2 linked regions of the Tolumonas auensis DSM 9187 genome follow. The protein of the gene in region 1 interacts with the protein of each later gene in a pairwise test. Links are inferred from orthologs where the notes say so. Each region holds a gene or a part of one and is shown on either strand. Other genes may lie near its edges.

Region 1 (8,974 bases):
GCCCGCAATCTGCGCGGGCGTACCCCGCTTTCCCTGCACTGGCACACAGCGATCGGCGACCGCAGTCAGGCACTGAAGGCGGAATATCGTCTCAAGCAGTGGCCTAAATCCCGGAAGGAGCTGTTGCCGCAGCATCCGGAGTGGATTGAATCCCTCACTACCTGCTGATCACCAAAGATAATCCTCCCCTCGCGTAAATCCCGCTGTGTATCCCATATAAAATATGGGAAAATTAACTTTTTACAGAAGCAAACCAATTTAAGGTAATAAATGACCAAACGCGATGGATTTACCTCCGGTTTCGGCGTGCTGGCCGCGACGCTGGGATCGGCCGTTGGCCTTGGCAATATATGGAAATTTCCGTATATGACTGGCGCCAATGGCGGTGCCGGTTTTCTGCTGATTTATCTGCTGGCAACACTGCTGGTCGGTTTACCGGTGATGATTGCCGAAATCACCATGGGACGCAGTGCCAAATCAAATCCGATCACTACACTGCAGCGTCTGGCTCCCCGAGGTCAGCCATGGTGGCTGATTGGCGCGTTTGGTGTCGTAGCCGCCTTCCTGATCATGGCCTTCTACTCTGAGGTTGTCGCCTGGGTGTTTGCCTATGTGCCGAAAGCCATCACTGGCGAGATCCTCTCCAGTGATCCGAAAGTCACCGGCGCCGCTTTCGGGGCGCTGATCAGCGATCCCGTGCAATCACTGGTGTGGCAATGGGGTGTATTGCTGTTTATCAGCGGGATCCTGCTGCTGGGGGTGGCGAAAGGTATTGAAGCCGTTACTAAACGCCTGATGCCGCTGCTGTTCATCCTGTTGCTGATTTTGTGCGGCTTCAGCCTGACACTGGATAAAGCCGGCGAAGCGCTGAAGTTTCTGTTCCAGCCTGATTTCAGCAAGCTGAACGGGTCGGTATTGCTGGCCGCCATGGGGCTGGCGTTCTTCAAACTTTCCGTGGGTATGGGCACCATGATGACCTACGGCAGTTACTTCCGCGACGATCAGAATGTTCCGGTGACCGCCTTCCGCGTCATGTGCGCCGATCTGTTTGTGTCCATGCTGGCCGGTATTGCTATTTTCCCGGCCGTATTCACGTTTGGCTTTCAGCCGGAAGCCGGTCCGCCCCTGGTGTTTATCACCATTCCGGCGGTATTCGCGCAGATGCCGTTCGGCCACCTGCTGATGGTGCTGTTCTTTGTGCTGACCTCGGTGGCCGCTATCGGCGCCATGCTCTCTTTGCTGGAAGTGCCGGTCGCGGTGATCAATGAACGTTTTGGTGTGCGGCGTAAAACCGCCACCCTGATCACCTTGGTGCTGGTTGCCTTACTCGGTTCAACCTGTGCACTGACCAACAGCACGATGGCGGAATTCAAACTGTTTGGTATGAACATGTTTGATCTGTTCGATTACCTGAGCTCCAATATTCTGCTGCCACTTGGCGGGATCACGATTGCCGTGTTTGTCGGTTGGGTCTGGGGCTATCCGGCCTTACAGCAGGCATTAAGCAATCATCAGCAACTGCAGAATCAGCATCTGAGCCGGATCCTGTTTGTGCTGCTGCGTTTTATTACGCCGCTGCTGATCCTCACGGTCATGCTGCATGCGCTGAATGTGTTTTAACCGGCGCGGTTTTTCCGCGTAAAGTGCTGTGTTTTGCACACTTTGCGCAAGAGAATGATGAATATGGAGGGGCTGTACTGGCTCCTCCATTTTTTTTCACCTAATCTAACCTTCAGGAAGAGCGTATGATCATCCGCTCTGTTAATCGCCAGGATGGATCCGCTCAATGAAACGTTTTCTGCTCCCGCTGTCATTGATCATTTTTGCCGTCGTCGCAGCCTGGGTAGATATTCAGCGAAATAGTGTACCCATGATACGGCAATCCCCCATGCATCCGGTTTATACCATCAGTTCGCCGGATGATGCTGTCGCACTGACACGGGGCAAAACAGTAGTAAAACTCGGGCCATGTCTGTTTGGTCTCTATCCGGGAGCGATCGCGTTTCAGAGTGCTACTCAGGCAAAAGATTTTATGGGCCTGAAAGGTTACGAACCGGGGAAATGGCAGATTTTCCAGCTATCGGGTGACTTTCAACTGGATGTCACAGATGGCGTATTAAATAAAACACTGCAGCTTTCCCGCGTGGTGAAAGATGACGAGAATCGGTAACAATTTTCTTTTATTTCAGGTGGCCGGAATCAGCAGGTTTAGCGCTATAATCCCGCTCCCGATTTCTGGCTGACATTTCCGGCTGACATAGTTTGACTGTTTCAGGACATAGCGATGAACAAGGTAGTAGCTTTCTTATTTGGATTAGTCTGTTTTTCTTCGCAAAGTTTCGCCGCGACAGTACCCAAGCCGTATGTCCCGGACGAACCGGTCGTGGTAGTAAAAAGTAAACCGGTAGTCAAACCGGCGGTGAAGCCTGTGGCTAAGCCGGTGGTTAAAAAAGTGGCCGCGGTTAAAAAGACCGTGAAGAAAACGGTTAAAAAGACGACCAAAAAACCAGTTTCAGTCGCCAAAGCCGGTAAGGTTAAACCGCTGTCCGCAACAAAAACGACCAAACCAGCCACCAAACTTGCGCTGAACTCCACACAGCGACTGAATAAATACAGCCGGACGCAGAAAAAGGTCAAATCGCGTCAGTTAGCCAAAAATGCCGGCCATAAGTCAGCGAGTATCTCTTCCCGTGCACATGCGCCGGTCAAATCCAGTCTGGCTGCGAATACGCCGCCAGCCCGGGTGAATACTATTCCGATGACCAGCGGCAGTCCGTTTCTGGACTCCAATGCCGCACTGATCATGAATGCCAATACCGGCCGCATGGTGTATGGCAAAAATGCGGCGCGTCGTACGCCTATCGCATCGATTACCAAACTGATGACCGCGATGGTCGTGCTGGATGCCAAATTATCCATGGATCAACCGATCACCATCACCAATGCCGATGTTGACCGGGTGAAGAGATCCAGCTCCCGTCTGGAGATTGGCACCACCTTATCCCGTTATGACACGATGTGGCTGGCACTGATGTCATCGGAAAACCGTGCCGCACATTCGCTGGCCCGTACCTATCCGGGTGGTAAAGGCGCATTCATTGCCGCGATGAACCGTAAAGCACGCGCGCTCGGCATGCGTAATACCGTATTTTATGATTCAACCGGACTGAACAAGAACAACACCTCCACCGCAGCTGATCTGGCTCTGATGGTGCAGGCGGCTTACCGTTATCCGCAGATCCGTCAGTTAAGCACTTCCACGGAACATGACATTATCAGTGCTTCCGGTCGTCAGCTGCACTATCAGAACAGTAATGCGCTGGTGCGCGAAGGTGCCTGGGATATCGAACTGTCAAAAACCGGCTATATCAAGGAAGCCGGGCGTTGTCTGGTGATGGTGGCTGATGTGCAGAATAAACCGATGGTGATGGTATTCCTGAATGCCGGTGCTCCGTCCGGCCGTATCAATGATGCCCGGAATCTGAAAAGCTGGCTGGAACGTCAGCCGGTGAAGCAGTTAGGCTAGTCCATGCCTTAAAACAAAAACAGCGCCATTGGCGCTGTTTTGCTTTCTGCATTGATCAGACATTACGGCGAGAGTGACTGCCGCTGAAAATGTTCACCGCCGCAGTGCGGACATGGTGTCAGCGGTACGGCATGGGTTAGCGTTTCCTGATAACCGCACTGTTTACAAATTTTCTGCCCCGGCGCCATCCATTCACCCACCTTGTAACCACTCGCATGATGCAGGTCATTTTCTACCGCTACCTGCTCTATCTGCGTACGATCACTGACCGCCAGTAACCATTCCCACGCGGTATTCTGCAATGCATTGTAAAACGCAGAATCCTGATAGCCGCCCGGCGCATCCAGAAACTCACTTAACTCTTCATTCACGTAAGCGCGGGTCAATGCCAGTTCATCTTTGGTCATGTCTTCGGCGGCACTGACGAAGTCTTCGACCTCCTGCAACCAGTGCTGCAGATTTTCTGTGGTTGGCGCGCCTTTTTCACTCCATAAAGCACGCACATGGCTCATAAACTGTTCATACCCTTTCGGTTTTTTATCCGGGGTGTTGAGTTCTGACATGATGAAATCCTCCCGATCTTACCTGTTTTAAGCATAGCGGGTGTTACGGAAAAAGCCTGTGAGCCCGCGCAGCTATTGTTGCGATCCGGCAATACAAGTATCCTATAGTGATTTTCTAACGGATCACCCTCCACCTCTGTCGAGTCGGATATACCCATGTCAGTTATGCAAGAACAATATAATCCCCAGTCCCTGGAGCCGGAAGTTCAACGGCATTGGGATAAACAGCAGACATTCAAAGCCTTCGAGAAAGTAGATAAAGAAAAATTCTACTGCCTGTCTATGTTTCCTTATCCTTCAGGCCGTCTGCACATGGGTCATGTGCGTAACTACACCATCGGTGACGTGATCTCCCGTTACCAGCGCCTGAATGGCAAAAACGTACTGCAACCGATCGGTTGGGATGCGTTCGGTCTGCCGGCAGAAAACGCGGCGATCAAAAACAACTCTGCACCAGCCAAATGGACCTACGAGAACATCGAGTACATGAAAGGTCAGCTGAAGATGCTGGGTCTTTCTTACGACTGGGATCGTGAACTGGCGACCTGTACCCCGCAATATTACCGCTGGGAACAATGGTTCTTCACCGAACTATATAAAAAAGGTCTGGTATATAAGAAGACCTCTTCCGTGAACTGGTGTCCGAATGACCAGACCGTACTGGCCAACGAACAGGTGCAGGATGGTTGCTGCTGGCGTTGTGATACGCCGGTAGAACAGAAAGAAATTCCGCAGTGGTTTGTAAAAATCACCGCGTACGCTGAAGAGCTGCTGACCGATCTGGACAAGCTGGATGGCTGGCCGGAAATGGTGAAAACCATGCAGCGCAACTGGATTGGCCGCTCTGAAGGTCTGACCATGACTTTCCATGTAGAAAACAGCGAACAATCGTTTGATATCTACACCACCCGTCCGGACACCCTGATGGGCGTGACGTATGTCGCCGTGGCTGCGGCACATCCGCTGGCAAAACAGGCTGCAGAAAACAACGCCGCGCTGGCTGACTTCCTTGAAGAGTGCAAAAACACCAAAGTTGCCGAAGCTGAACTGGCGACGATGGAGAAAAAAGGCATGGCCACCGGCCTGTATGCCCTGCACCCGCTGGATGGCCGTCGCGTACCAATCATGGTCGCTAACTTCGTACTGATGGACTACGGTACTGGTGCAGTCATGGCCGTACCTGCGCACGACCAGCGTGACTTTGAATTTGCCCATAAATACGGTCTGGAAATTCGTGCCGTGATCGCGGCTGAAGATGGTTCTGCTCCGGATATCTCTGCCGCTGCTTACACCGAGAAAGGTGTGCTGTTTAATTCCGGTGAATTTGATGGTCTGGACTTCAAACAAGCCTTTGATGCCATCTGTACCAAACTGGAATCGCAGGGTTTAGGTAAACGCACCGTTAACTTCCGTCTGCGTGACTGGGGTGTCTCCCGTCAGCGTTACTGGGGTGCACCAATCCCGATGCTGACGCTGGAAGACGGCACCGTGGTACCAGCACCAGCTGACCAGCTGCCGGTGATTCTGCCGGAAGACGTAGTGATGGACGGCGTGCAGAGCCCGATCAAGGCCGATCCGGAGTGGGCAAAAACGACCTACAACGGTCAGCCTGCGCTGCGCGAAACCGATACCTTCGATACCTTCATGGAATCGTCCTGGTATTTCGCCCGTTACTGCTGCCCGGATTACGAACAAGGCATGCTGGATACCGATCGTGCTAACCACTGGTTGCCGGTAGATCAATATATCGGTGGTATCGAACACGCCTGTATGCACCTGCTGTATGCGCGTTTCTTCCACAAACTGCTGCGTGACTCCGGCATGGTGAAGAGCGATGAACCGTTCACTCGCCTGCTGTGTCAGGGCATGGTGCTGGCTGATGCCTTCTACTACACCGAACACGGTGCCCGCGTCTGGGTCAGCCCGACCGATGTCAAAGTAGAGCGTGACGAAAAAGGCCGTATCATCAAAGCAGTGGATAATGAAGGCCGTGAAGTGATCCACGCCGGCATGACCAAGATGTCGAAATCGAAGAACAACGGTATCGACCCGCAACTGATGGTGGAACGTTACGGTGCCGACACCGTACGTCTGTTCATGATGTTTGCCTCACCAGCCGATATGACGCTGGAATGGCAGGAATCAGGTGTCGATGGTGCACAACGTTTCCTGAAACGTCTGTGGAAAGCGGTGGCCGAACATACTGCGAAAGGTGCCGCACCAGAACTGGACGTGGCGAGCCTGAGCAATGAGCAGAAAACACTGCGCCGTGAACTGCATAAGACCATTGCCAAGTTCAGCGATGACATTGGTCGTCGTCAGACCTTCAACACCGCCATTGCTGCTGTAATGGAGCTGATGAACCGTGTCGCGAAAGCACCACAAGAGTCAGACCAGGATCGCGCACTGGTACAGGAAGTGCTGACCAACGTCGTACTGATGCTCTATCCAATCACCCCGCATGTCTGCTTCCATCTGTGGCAGGCGCTGGGTAATGCGGATATCGATCAGGCCGCCTGGCCGGTAGCCGATGCCGCCGCGATGGTGGAAGACGAAAAACTGGTGGTGGTACAGGTCAATGGTAAAGTGCGCGGTAAGCTGACCGTGGCTGCCGATGCCACCCAGGAACAGGTACAGGCACTGGCGATGCAGGATCACACTGTGGCGAAGTTCACTGCTGATCTGACCGTGCGTAAAGTGATCTATGTCCCGGGCAAACTGCTCAATATCGTGGTTGGCTAATCTATGAAACGACTGGTTTGTGGTGTGATGATACTGGTGAGCCTCGTGCTCACCGGTTGTGGTTTTCATATGCGGGGCAGTATGGATGAAAAATTACTGCCATCGCAGCTGAAAGCGATCCATGTGGAAGGTGATGACCGCAGCGATATCTATCGCCTGGTCACCACACGTCTGCGTCATTCCGGTGTAAAGCTGGTTGACAGCAGCGACGAGGTTCCGGTGCTGAATCTGGGTAATATCAGTGTCAGTAACAGTGCTGCCTCGCTGGATAACCGCAGCCAGGTCGTGGAATATGTGATGCTGTTTAATACCGATTACAGCATCACCCTGCCGCATAAACCACTGCAGAAATTCAGTGCCCGCTTCAGCCGGGTGTTCCTGAACAAATCCTCACAGGCGCTGGCCTCTTCCCGCGAACAGGCACAACTGCGCAATGAGATGGAAGTTCAGACCGCAGATCTGATCCTGATCCAGCTCAGCCGTGTCGTCTTCTGATGCGGGTCTTCAGCGAACAATTAGCTGAACAGTTACAAGCAGGCCTTCGTGCCTGCTATCTTATTTTTGGCGACGAACCATTACAGAAAATGGAAGCGTTGCAGCAAATCCGTCATGTCGCCCGGGAACAGGGTTTTACCGATGTTTACCGCTTCAGCGCCAGCGAAGAACCGCTGCCATGGGATCATATTCATGCCTGCAGTCAAAGTCTGAGTCTGTTTTCCAGCCGGCAAATTATTGAGATCGAGCTGGGTGACAAACTGCCAAAAGAGTGGGCAGAACGGATCAGCGAATTACAGCAGCAACTGCACCCGGATCTGCTGCTGATTATTCTTGGCCCGCGACTGAACAGCAGTCAGAGCAAAAGCGGCTGGTTCACGACACTGGATAAACAAGGGATTTATATCCCGGTCGCCTTGCCGGATGCCCGCTATTTCCCGCGCTGGATGAAACTGCGCAGCCAGCAGAATGGCTTACGTATCGACAATGATGGCATTACCTTTCTGTGTCATGCCTTCGAAGGTAACTTGCTGGCAGCCGCCCAAGAGCTGGAAAAACTCGCGCTGCTGGCACTCCCCCAGCCACTGACCGTGGCGGTATTGCAGCACAACATCACCCGGCACAATGTCTTTGACCCCTTCAAATGGCTGGATACCTTGCTGGAAGGTAAGAGTCAGCGCGCCCTGCGCATGCTGGCACAGCTGCGGGATGAAGGGGTTGAACCCGGTATGCTGACCTGGGCGCTGGCCAAAGATCTGGAGCTGCTCTGGTCATTACGCCTGGCACAGGATGCCCGCCAACCACTCACCTCGTTACTGCAGGCGGCCAAAATATGGCCAAGCCGGCAAACGCTGGTACAGCAGGCCATGCAACGCCTGCCGGCGGACCAGTTACGCGACATGTTACGGATGATGAGCGAACTGGATCGCAGTAACCGCACCTTCGACAGTGCCACAGCCTGGCAATGGCTGCAGACCCTTTCACTGGCATTTCGCGGCAGCACTTCATTACGTTTTACCTTACCGGTACAACTCTGAAAAAGCGAATGCTGATCCCGCACAGCTGCATGCTATAATCGCGCGCTCATTAACCGGAGGAACATCTTCTTGCAAGGTAAACAACTACAAGACTTCGTCGTAGACAAGCTCGACGACATGAAAGCCAGCGATATTATGGTGCTGGACGTACACGGCATTTCGGACATTACCGACTGCATGATCATCTGTACCGGTAACTCTAACCGCCATGTACGCTCAATCGCTGAAAACCTTGCCGAAGAAATTCGTCATGCCGGCATGATGCCGTTTGGTGTGGATAACAACAGTGACGGCGAATGGGTAATGGTCGATTTGGGTGAAGTGATGGTGCATGTCATGCAAAACGATGCACGCCATCTCTATCAGCTGGAAAAACTGTGGAACCGTAATAGCAAGGCTGCCTGATCGATGAAGATCCAGCTTATTGCCGTTGGCACCAAAATGCCTGACTGGGTAACCACCGGCTTTAATGAATACCAGCGACGTTTCCCGAAGGATATGCCGCTGGAGCTGCTCGAAATTCCTGCCGGTAAACGCGGGAAGAACGCGGATATTGCCCGGATACTGGAAAAAGAGGGTGAACAGGCACTGGCCGCAGTAGGTAAATCAAG
Region 2 (8,845 bases), 2.4 Mb from region 1 along the record:
GATCCGGCTGCCATGGTGTGGGACGGAACGGAAGAGAATTTTCCTTATCAGCTGCGTCAGAAACCGGGTGATCACAATGCTCTGGGCCGGTATAAGTTTTATTTGCCGAATAACGATGCCATTTATTTACACTCAACCTCATCGCCAGGCTATTTTAAACGTGATTTAAGAGCGCTGAGTTCAGGCTGCGTACGGGTCGAGGAGGCGGATGATTTTGCCCGTCTGCTGTTAAAAGATTCAAAATGGAACATTAATAAGCTGGATCAGATGCTTAAAGAGGATACAACCAAATGGCTGTCAATGACGGATCCTGTACCGGTATATACCGTCTATTGGCGCAGTTGGGTGGATAAACAGGGCCAGCTACAGTTCCGTGATGACATCTATCAGTTTGAGGATGATGCCAGAATGGCAAACACGGCTGTGATAAACAGTCTGGTTGGTCACAGTTAAAGATTGTCCGATACAATAAAAACGGGGGACCAGATGTCCCCCGTTTTTATTGTGTCTTCCGTATTTATTGTGCTTTTTGATCGTCAACCCACATGGCGGTACTGGCACAAATAGCCATTGGCATCAGGAATAAATTCAGCAGCGGAATAGAACCCAGCAACATGACCAGTCCTCCGAACGAGAGATGCCGCCAGCGGTGCCGGGTGAGTTGCCGGCGCATATCAGGAAAGGCAACCTGATGGTTATCGTATGGGTAGTCGCAGTACTGAATGGCCATCATCCAGGCTGAAAACAGCAGCCATATCCACGGCGCCAAAAACTGACCGGCAACCGGAATAAAAAACAGAATGGCACAAAGCAGCATGCGGGGAAGCCAGTATTTGAGTTTCTGCCATTCCCGGCGAAATGCATGATGAATCTCTTGCCACAAGGGGCGTTCATCAACCCGGTGGAGATCAGAGACCAGATACTGTTCTACGCGGGAGGCCAGCATGCCGTTAAAAGGGGCCGCTAGCCAGTTAGTCACCATGCCGAATATAAAGCTGAACGTGAATAAAATAATTAATACTGCAAGTGGCCAGAGCAGAAATGTAAGCCAGTCTAGCCAGTCAGGCAGCCAGGCGGTTAAGGCATTCATTGCGATATCAAAACGCTGAAATAACAGATAAAAGCCGATAGAAAAAAGTAATATATTGATTAATAAAGGAAACCATACATAACGTCGTATTCCGGGCTGGGTCATCAGGTGCAATCCCCGAAGCAGATACCCGAAAGCACTAAGAGGTTGAATATTTACCATTATTATTTTCCCTGCGGTGATACTGATTGCGACTATTACAGATAGCCTGTTACTTTGGTAGAGTCAGAGATAACAGATTTTATTGAAATACGCGATTATCTGTGAATAAGCGTTGTCAGCCAGCATCGCAAAACGGATAATGTGAATCAGGAACAAGTACTTATCGTTTATGACAACTGGGTTATAATTGAACAGGTCGGAGAAAGCAGCTCAATCTGTCTTAGATCGATTTTTCAGGATTGATTGACATGGTTTCTTATCAGTGTGTTTGACACCATGGTGCGTTTACCGGGCTGCGGGACATTGCAGTTGCGGGCACCGGCACTGATAAAGGGAAGTTCGACAACCAATTACATAATAGAGCAACGACAAATGCAGGATTTGCGAATAGTACTGGTTATTGTGGGTGCACTGGCAATTGCGGCACTGGTGCTTCATGGCTTGTGGACAAATCAACGTAACAAACGGGCGCAACAAAAAAATACAGCCCCGAAAGCAGTAGCAGCAAAACGGAGCTCTGAATCCCGGGATGTCGATGGATTTGATGCTGATGGCATCGGCAAGGTCCGGGTTGTACCCCGTAATGGTTCTCCGGTGCGGGATAATGATCCCGTTATATCTTCTGTACCGCAATTCTCTGCCGGTGATGAAGATGACGTATTGCCGGGACAAGATGCGATATCAGCCGAATCACAGCAGGAACCATTTGAAGAAGCACAGCAGGAATCATTCAGAGGGGATTGGAAAGATGTGTATGTCATCAATATCTCTGCCCGTGAAGGTTCCTATATTTATGGCCGTGATTTAAAACACGCGTTGCGTATTCTGGGTTTCCGTTTTGGTGAGATGGATATTTATCACCGTCATCTGGAAATGGATGGGCAGGGCGAAGTGTTGTTCAGTCTGATCAATATGGTTAAACCCGGCACGTTTGAGCCAAGCCAAATGGATCGGATGATGACGCCGGGTGTTTCTCTGTTTATGCAATTACCTGGCATCGGCCGTGGTCTGGCGCATTTTGATCTGATGCTGAAAGCGGCTGATAAGCTAGCCAGTGAAGTTGACGGCATTCTGCTGGATACTTCTCATCAGCCACTGAGCGAATATTATCTGACACAGTGCCGTGATGAGCTGAAAGCTTACGATCATCAATAAGATAACTACCTGATTTATATCTGAGTGCGGCTTTGGCCGCATTTTTTTTCTGTGAATTTAAGTTGTCTGCAAATTTGAGACGAACCAGTATGAATGAAATCCAGTCACGTATGCATGCGCTGCAACAGTTACTTGAGCGCTATAACACCGAGTATTACCTGCATGATGAGCCTTCTGTACCGGATGCGGAATATGATCGGCTGATGAATGAGCTGCGGGAGCTCGAAGCAGCTAATCCGCAGTGGCTGGATGTAAATTCACCCACGCAGAGAGTGGGTGGTGTTGCTCTGACTTCATTCGGATCAGTTCAGCATGAGCAACCGATGCTATCACTGGATAACGTATTCAATGCGGAAGACCTGGCCGCTTTTGGCCGGCGGGTGCAGGAGCGGTTATTAAGCAATGACGCGATTACATTCTGTTGTGAACCGAAACTGGACGGTTTAGCGGTCAGTATTCTGTATGAACAGGGTGAACTGGTACGCGCTGCAACGCGGGGTGATGGGGTCACCGGCGAAGATATTACCCGGAATGTCCGTACTATCCGGGTTATTCCATTGCGACTGAGCGGGGATAATATTCCGGCACGGATTGAAGTCCGTGGCGAGGTATTTATGCCGAAGGCGGGTTTTGAACGCTGGAATGAGCAGGCACTGGTACGGGGTGATAAAGTGTTTGCTAATCCGCGTAACGCCGCGGCAGGTAGCCTGCGTCAGCTGGATCCTGCGATCACCGCGCAGCGTCCGTTGGCTTTTTATGCCTATGCTATTGGTGTGGTAGATGAGGCGACGGAACTTCCTGATTCGCACTATGCCCGTATGCAATATCTGAAACAATTCGGTCTGCCGGTGTGTGATGAAATTCGTCAGGTAGTGGGTGTGGAAGGTTGCCAGATTTATCACGATGACATATTGGCTAAACGGGATGCTTTGCCATTTGAAATTGATGGTGTGGTATTCAAGGTTGATACCATTGCACAACAACAGATGCTGGGTTTTGTTTCCCGCGCGCCCCGGTGGGCGGTCGCACATAAATTCCCGGCTCAGGAAGAGCTGACCCGCCTGAATGATGTTGAGTTTCAGGTTGGCCGTACCGGCGCGATCACTCCTGTGGCGCGGTTAGAACCGGTGCAGGTCGGTGGTGTGACAGTATCCAACGCAACTTTGCATAACGCGGATGAAATTACGCGGCTGGGCGTGAAAATTGGTGACTGGGTTGTCGTGCGTCGTGCCGGGGATGTTATTCCGCAAATCGTTAATGTGGTGCTGGATCGACGTGATGCATCCTGCCGGGATATTGATTTTCCTGAGCGCTGTCCGGTATGTGATTCGCAGGTAGAGCGTCTGCCCGGGGAAGCGGTAGCCCGTTGTTCCGGCGGCTTATATTGTGCGGCGCAACGTAAAGAAGCGCTGAAGCATTTCGTTTCCCGCCGGGCAATGGATATTGACGGCATTGGCGATAAGCTGATTGAACAATTGGTCGATCATGAACTGGTGCACACGCCTGCAGATCTGTTTGCTCTGACTAAGGCTCAGTTACTGGGTCTGGAGCGGATGGGGGAGAAGTCGGCTGATAAGTTGCTGAACGCATTACAGAGTGCACGTGAAACCACATTTGCCCGTTTTCTGTTTGCTCTGGGGATCCGTGAAATCGGTGAAACCACCGCTCAGACTTTGGCGCAGCATTTTTCTGATCTTCCTGCGCTGCAGGATGCATCTGTTGAAACTTTGCTGAAGGTCTCGGATGTCGGTGAAGTCATGGCAAAACACATCTATTACTTCTTCCGGCAGGAACATAATCTGGAAGTGATCCAGCGATTACTGGCGCCGATCAGTGAAGGTGGGGCAGGGATCAGCTGGCAGCCTGTAGCCAGAGTGGCTGTGGATGCATTACCGCTTAATGGTAAAACGCTGGTATTAACCGGTACGTTGTCACAATTAAACCGTGATGCAGCTAAACAGGCCTTGCAGGCGCTGGGAGCTAAAGTAGCGGGTTCTGTATCGGCAAAAACCGATTTGGTCATCGCCGGCGAAGCTGCGGGTTCCAAACTGGAAAAAGCACAGCAACTGGGTGTACCAGTCTGGGGCGAAGATGAACTGGTTGCTTTATTGCAGGATCCGACGGGGATTGTATTGCCAGTTAAACCTTGATTGAGAGAGCGGATATGCCGTTTGTTCTAACGACAAACGGCGTTTGCTGAATTCAAACTTGTTCGCAGATCAGAAAGAACGAACGGTGGCGGTGTAATGTCTTCCGGTGCCGGGCAATACGGGCTACGAGACGTCTAACGCCGCTGTGCAGTCTTGGAGTTTTACGTAAACGAATTCTTCGTCTGGTTAACATAGGGCTTCCCCCTCTTTCATTGTTGTCTTGTTGTTATTTGATTAGTGATAACACATCCAATATGTGAATGAAAAGAGAAAAGCGCAGCTTGTTACATCGTTTAAGTGGCGATCTGACATTTAATCGTGTTGTTCCGTGACAGAACGCTGCTTTTCGGTCGACAGAAACCCACCCGCCTTCCTATAATACGCCAACTGCAATTTCCCCCCTCTATTACTTAGTGAGAGAACTGGCAACATGGAAATCTTACGAGGTGCGCCTGCGCTATCCGAGTTTCGTATCAGCAAATTGAAGGATGCATTTGCTGAAAAATCCTTACCTGTGCATGATGTTTATGCTGAATATATGCACTTTGCCGATGTCTCGGCCCCCCTTGCGGAGGCGGAACGGGTAATACTGGAAAAATTGTTAACGTATGGTCCGACCATCGCGGAACACACACCAACAGGTTTGTTAGTTCTGGTTACTCCCCGCCCTGGCACCATCTCCCCCTGGTCATCCAAAGCAACAAACATTGCGCATAACTGCGGTCTGAAGCAAATCAACCGTCTGGAACGTGGTATCGCCTACTATGTTACTGCGGATGCATTGACTGCAGAACAGCAAAAAACTATCGCTGCGCTGTTGCATGACCGGATGATGGAAACTGTGTTTGCCGAGCTGGATGCGGCAACTGCACTGTTTGCACATCATGAACCTCGTCAGCTGACTACGGTTGATGTACTGACTGGTGGCCGTGATGCGTTGGTGAAAGCCAACATTGAGCTGGGTCTGGCACTGGCAGAAGATGAAATTGACTATCTGCTGGAAAGCTTCAAAAAACTTGGTCGTAACCCGAACGATATCGAGTTGTATATGTTCGCGCAGGCTAACTCTGAGCACTGCCGTCATAAGATTTTTAATGCCGACTGGACCATCGACGGTGAGAAGCAAAATAAATCACTGTTCAAGATGATCAAAAATACCTTCGAACAACATGGCGATTACGTGCTGTCTGCTTATAAAGACAACGCGGCTGTGATGGAAGGTAGCGAAGCGGGTCGTTTCTTCCCGAGCCCGGAAACCGGCGAATATCAATATCATCAGGAACCGATCCACATCCTGATGAAAGTGGAAACGCATAACCATCCAACCGCGATTTCTCCGTTCCCGGGTGCTGCTACCGGTTCCGGTGGTGAAATCCGTGATGAAGGCGCAACCGGTCGTGGTTCCAAGCCAAAAGCAGGTCTGAGTGGTTTCACTGTTTCTAACCTGCAGATCCCGGGTCATCATCAGCCGTGGGAAACGGATTTCGGCAAGCCAAGCCGTATCGTCAGCGCACTGGACATCATGCTTGATGGTCCACTGGGCAGTGCCGCTTTCAATAACGAATTCGGTCGTCCGAATATTCTGGGTTACTTCCGTACCTATGAAGAAAAAGTGCCAAGCCATAACGGAGAAGAGATCCGTGGCTATCACAAGCCAATCATGCTGGCGGGTGGTTTAGGCAACATTCGTGGCGAGCACGTGCAGAAAGGCGAAATTTCTGTTGGTGCGAAACTGGTAGTACTGGGCGGCCCGGCGATGAACATCGGTCTGGGTGGCGGTGCTGCGTCCTCGATGACTTCCGGTCAATCTGCTGAAGATCTGGATTTTGCTTCTGTACAACGTGAAAACCCTGAAATGGAACGCCGTTGTCAGGAAGTGATCGATCGTTGCTGGCAGATGGGTGAACACAACCCAATCCTGTTTATCCACGACGTGGGTGCAGGTGGTCTGTCGAATGCGATGCCTGAACTGGTGAATGACGGTGGCCGTGGCGGTAACTTCTCGCTGCGCGCGATCCCGAATGATGAACCGGGCATGACGCCACTGGAGATCTGGTGTAACGAATCGCAGGAACGTTATGTTCTGGCTGTGGCTGCTGATCAGCTGCCGCTGTTTGAAGAGTTGTGCCGTCGTGAACGTGCTCAGTATGCCGTGATTGGTGAAGCAACCGAAGCACCGCATCTGACGTTGCATGACAGCCATTTCGACAACAATCCGATTGATATGCCACTGGATGTATTGCTGGGTAAAGCACCTAAAATGCATCGTGATGTGACGACTCAGCAGGCACAGGGTAAAGCGCTGGATCTTTCCGGCGTGACGGTACAGGATGCGGCTGAACGTATTCTGCGCCTGCCGACAGTGGCGGAAAAAACTTTCCTGATCACCATTGGTGACCGTACCGTAACCGGTCTGGTAACCCGTGATCAGATGGTTGGCCCTTGGCAGATCCCGGTAGCGGATTGTGCGGTGACTGCCGCTTCTTACGACACCTATGCCGGTGAAGCGATGTCAATGGGTGAACGTTCTCCGCTGGCGTTGCTGGACCATGCCGCTTCTGGCCGTATGGCGGTTGCTGAGTCACTGACCAACATTGCCTCTGCACAAATTGGTGAACTGAAACGCGTCAAGCTGTCCGCTAACTGGATGGCTGCAGCAGGTCACCCAGGTGAAGATGCCGGTTTGTATGCCGCCGTGAAAGCGGTGGGCGAAGAACTGTGTCCTGAGCTGGAGCTGACTGTACCGGTCGGTAAAGACTCTATGTCGATGAAGACCCGCTGGCAGCAGGGTAATGAGCAGAGAGAGGTCATTGCACCGCTGTCGCTGATCATTACTGCCTTTGCCCGTGTGGATGACGTACGTAATACCGTGACCCCACAGCTGCGCACTGACAAAGGTGAAACCGACCTGATCTTTATCGATCTGGGTAACGGTAAGAACCGTCTGGGTGCTTCCTGTCTGGCTCAGGTTTACAAGCAACTGGGTGACAAAGCGCCGGATGTGGATTGTCCTGCTCAGCTGAAAGGCTTCTTCAATGCGATGCAGGCACTGGTTGCTGAACGCAAGCTGCTGGCTTACCACGACCGTTCTGACGGTGGTCTGTTTGTGACTCTGGCTGAAATGGCGTTTACCGGTAAAACCGGTATCAGCGTACAACTGGATCAGTTGGCTTCTGATGATTTGGCTGTGCTGTTTAACGAAGAGCTGGGTGCTGTCATTCAGGTTACCCGTGCAGACAAAGAAGCCGTGCTGAATACGCTGGCGGGTCATGGTCTGGCGGCAAACTCTTTCGTGATCGGTACGCTGAACCAGAAAGACACACTGTGCTTTGTCCGTAATGATCACATCGTGATGTCTGAACCGCGTGTTCACTTCCGTAAGATCTGGGCGGAAACCACGCATCTGATGCAACGTATGCGTGATAACCCAGCCTGTGCTGACACTGAACATCAGGCGAAACTGGATGTGAATGATCCGGGTCTGAACGTGAAACTGACTTTCGATCTGAATCAGGATGTGGCTGCACCGTTTATCGCGAAACGTGCTTATCCGAAAGTAGCTATTCTGCGTGAGCAGGGTGTGAACTCGCAAAGCGAAATGGCGGCGGCATTTGACCGTGCCGGTTTCAGTGCGATTGACGTGCACATGAGTGACATTCTGGAAGGTCGTCTTGATCTGGCTGAATTCCAGGGTCTGGCTGCCTGTGGTGGTTTCTCTTACGGTGACGTACTGGGTGCTGGTGAAGGCTGGGCGAAGTCTGTCCTGTTCAACAGCCGTGCACGTGATGCGTTCCAGAGCTTCTTCCATCGCAATGACACCTTTGCACTGGGGATCTGTAACGGTTGCCAGATGATGTCTAACCTGCATGATCTGATCCCGGGCGCTGAGCTGTGGCCTCGTTTTGTACGTAACGAATCCGAACGTTTTGAAGCGCGTTTCAGTCTGGTGGAAGTTCAGCCTTCACCTTCGGTATTCTTCCAGGGTATGGCCGGTTCACGTATGCCGATCGCGGTTTCTCATGGCGAAGGCCGTGTTGAACTGCGCGATGCGGATCACCTGTCTGCATTGCAGAACAGTGGTACTGTTGCGGTGAAGTTTGTCGATCACTACGGTGTGCCGACTGAACGTTATCCGCTGAACCCGAACGGTTCACCTGCGGGTATTACTGGTCTGACCACGACAGATGGCCGCGTGACGATCATGATGCCGCATCCGGAGCGTGTAATGCGTACCGTTGCGAACTCATGGCATCCAGACGAATGGGGTGAAAACAGCCCATGGTTACGT

Evidence for each region.
Region 2: the proteins of leuS (region 1) and ligA interact in binary tests that used the Escherichia coli proteins (3 or more experiments, as listed by UniProt). The link is inferred for Tolumonas auensis DSM 9187 from one-to-one orthologs.

The regions. Positions count from the first base shown.
Region 1 is NC_012691.1:3,097,651-3,106,624, forward strand. What follows is about bases 3,949-7,042. They hold leuS (leucine--tRNA ligase), read left to right. Parts: upstream 3,949-4,254; coding sequence 4,255-6,831; downstream 6,832-7,042. Other genes in these bases: TOLA_RS14465 (zinc ribbon-containing protein), read right to left, coding at 3,949-4,089; TOLA_RS14475 (LPS-assembly lipoprotein LptE), read left to right, coding at 6,835-7,042. Outside these bases: TOLA_RS14445 (GIY-YIG nuclease family protein), read left to right, coding at 1-168; TOLA_RS14450 (sodium-dependent transporter), read left to right, coding at 271-1,620; TOLA_RS14455 (hypothetical protein), read left to right, coding at 1,787-2,170; TOLA_RS16920 (serine hydrolase), read left to right, coding at 2,285-3,526; more of TOLA_RS14465, read right to left, coding at 3,589-3,948; more of TOLA_RS14475, read left to right, coding at 7,043-7,326; holA (DNA polymerase III subunit delta), read left to right, coding at 7,326-8,363; rsfS (ribosome silencing factor), read left to right, coding at 8,433-8,768; 23S rRNA (pseudouridine(1915)-N(3))-methyltransferase RlmH, read left to right, coding at 8,772-8,974.
Region 2 is NC_012691.1:710,240-719,084, forward strand. The notes cover bases 2,062-5,026. They hold ligA (NAD-dependent DNA ligase LigA), read left to right. Parts: upstream 2,062-2,496; coding sequence 2,497-4,557; downstream 4,558-5,026. Other genes in these bases: zipA (cell division protein ZipA), read left to right, coding at 2,062-2,407; purL (phosphoribosylformylglycinamidine synthase), read left to right, coding at 4,988-5,026. Outside these bases: TOLA_RS03245 (L,D-transpeptidase family protein), read left to right, coding at 1-453; sulfate transporter CysZ, read right to left, coding at 518-1,252; more of zipA, read left to right, coding at 1,496-2,061; more of purL, read left to right, coding at 5,027-8,845. UniProt on the Escherichia coli protein: DNA ligase that catalyzes the formation of phosphodiester linkages between 5'-phosphoryl and 3'-hydroxyl groups in double-stranded DNA using NAD as a coenzyme and as the energy source for the reaction.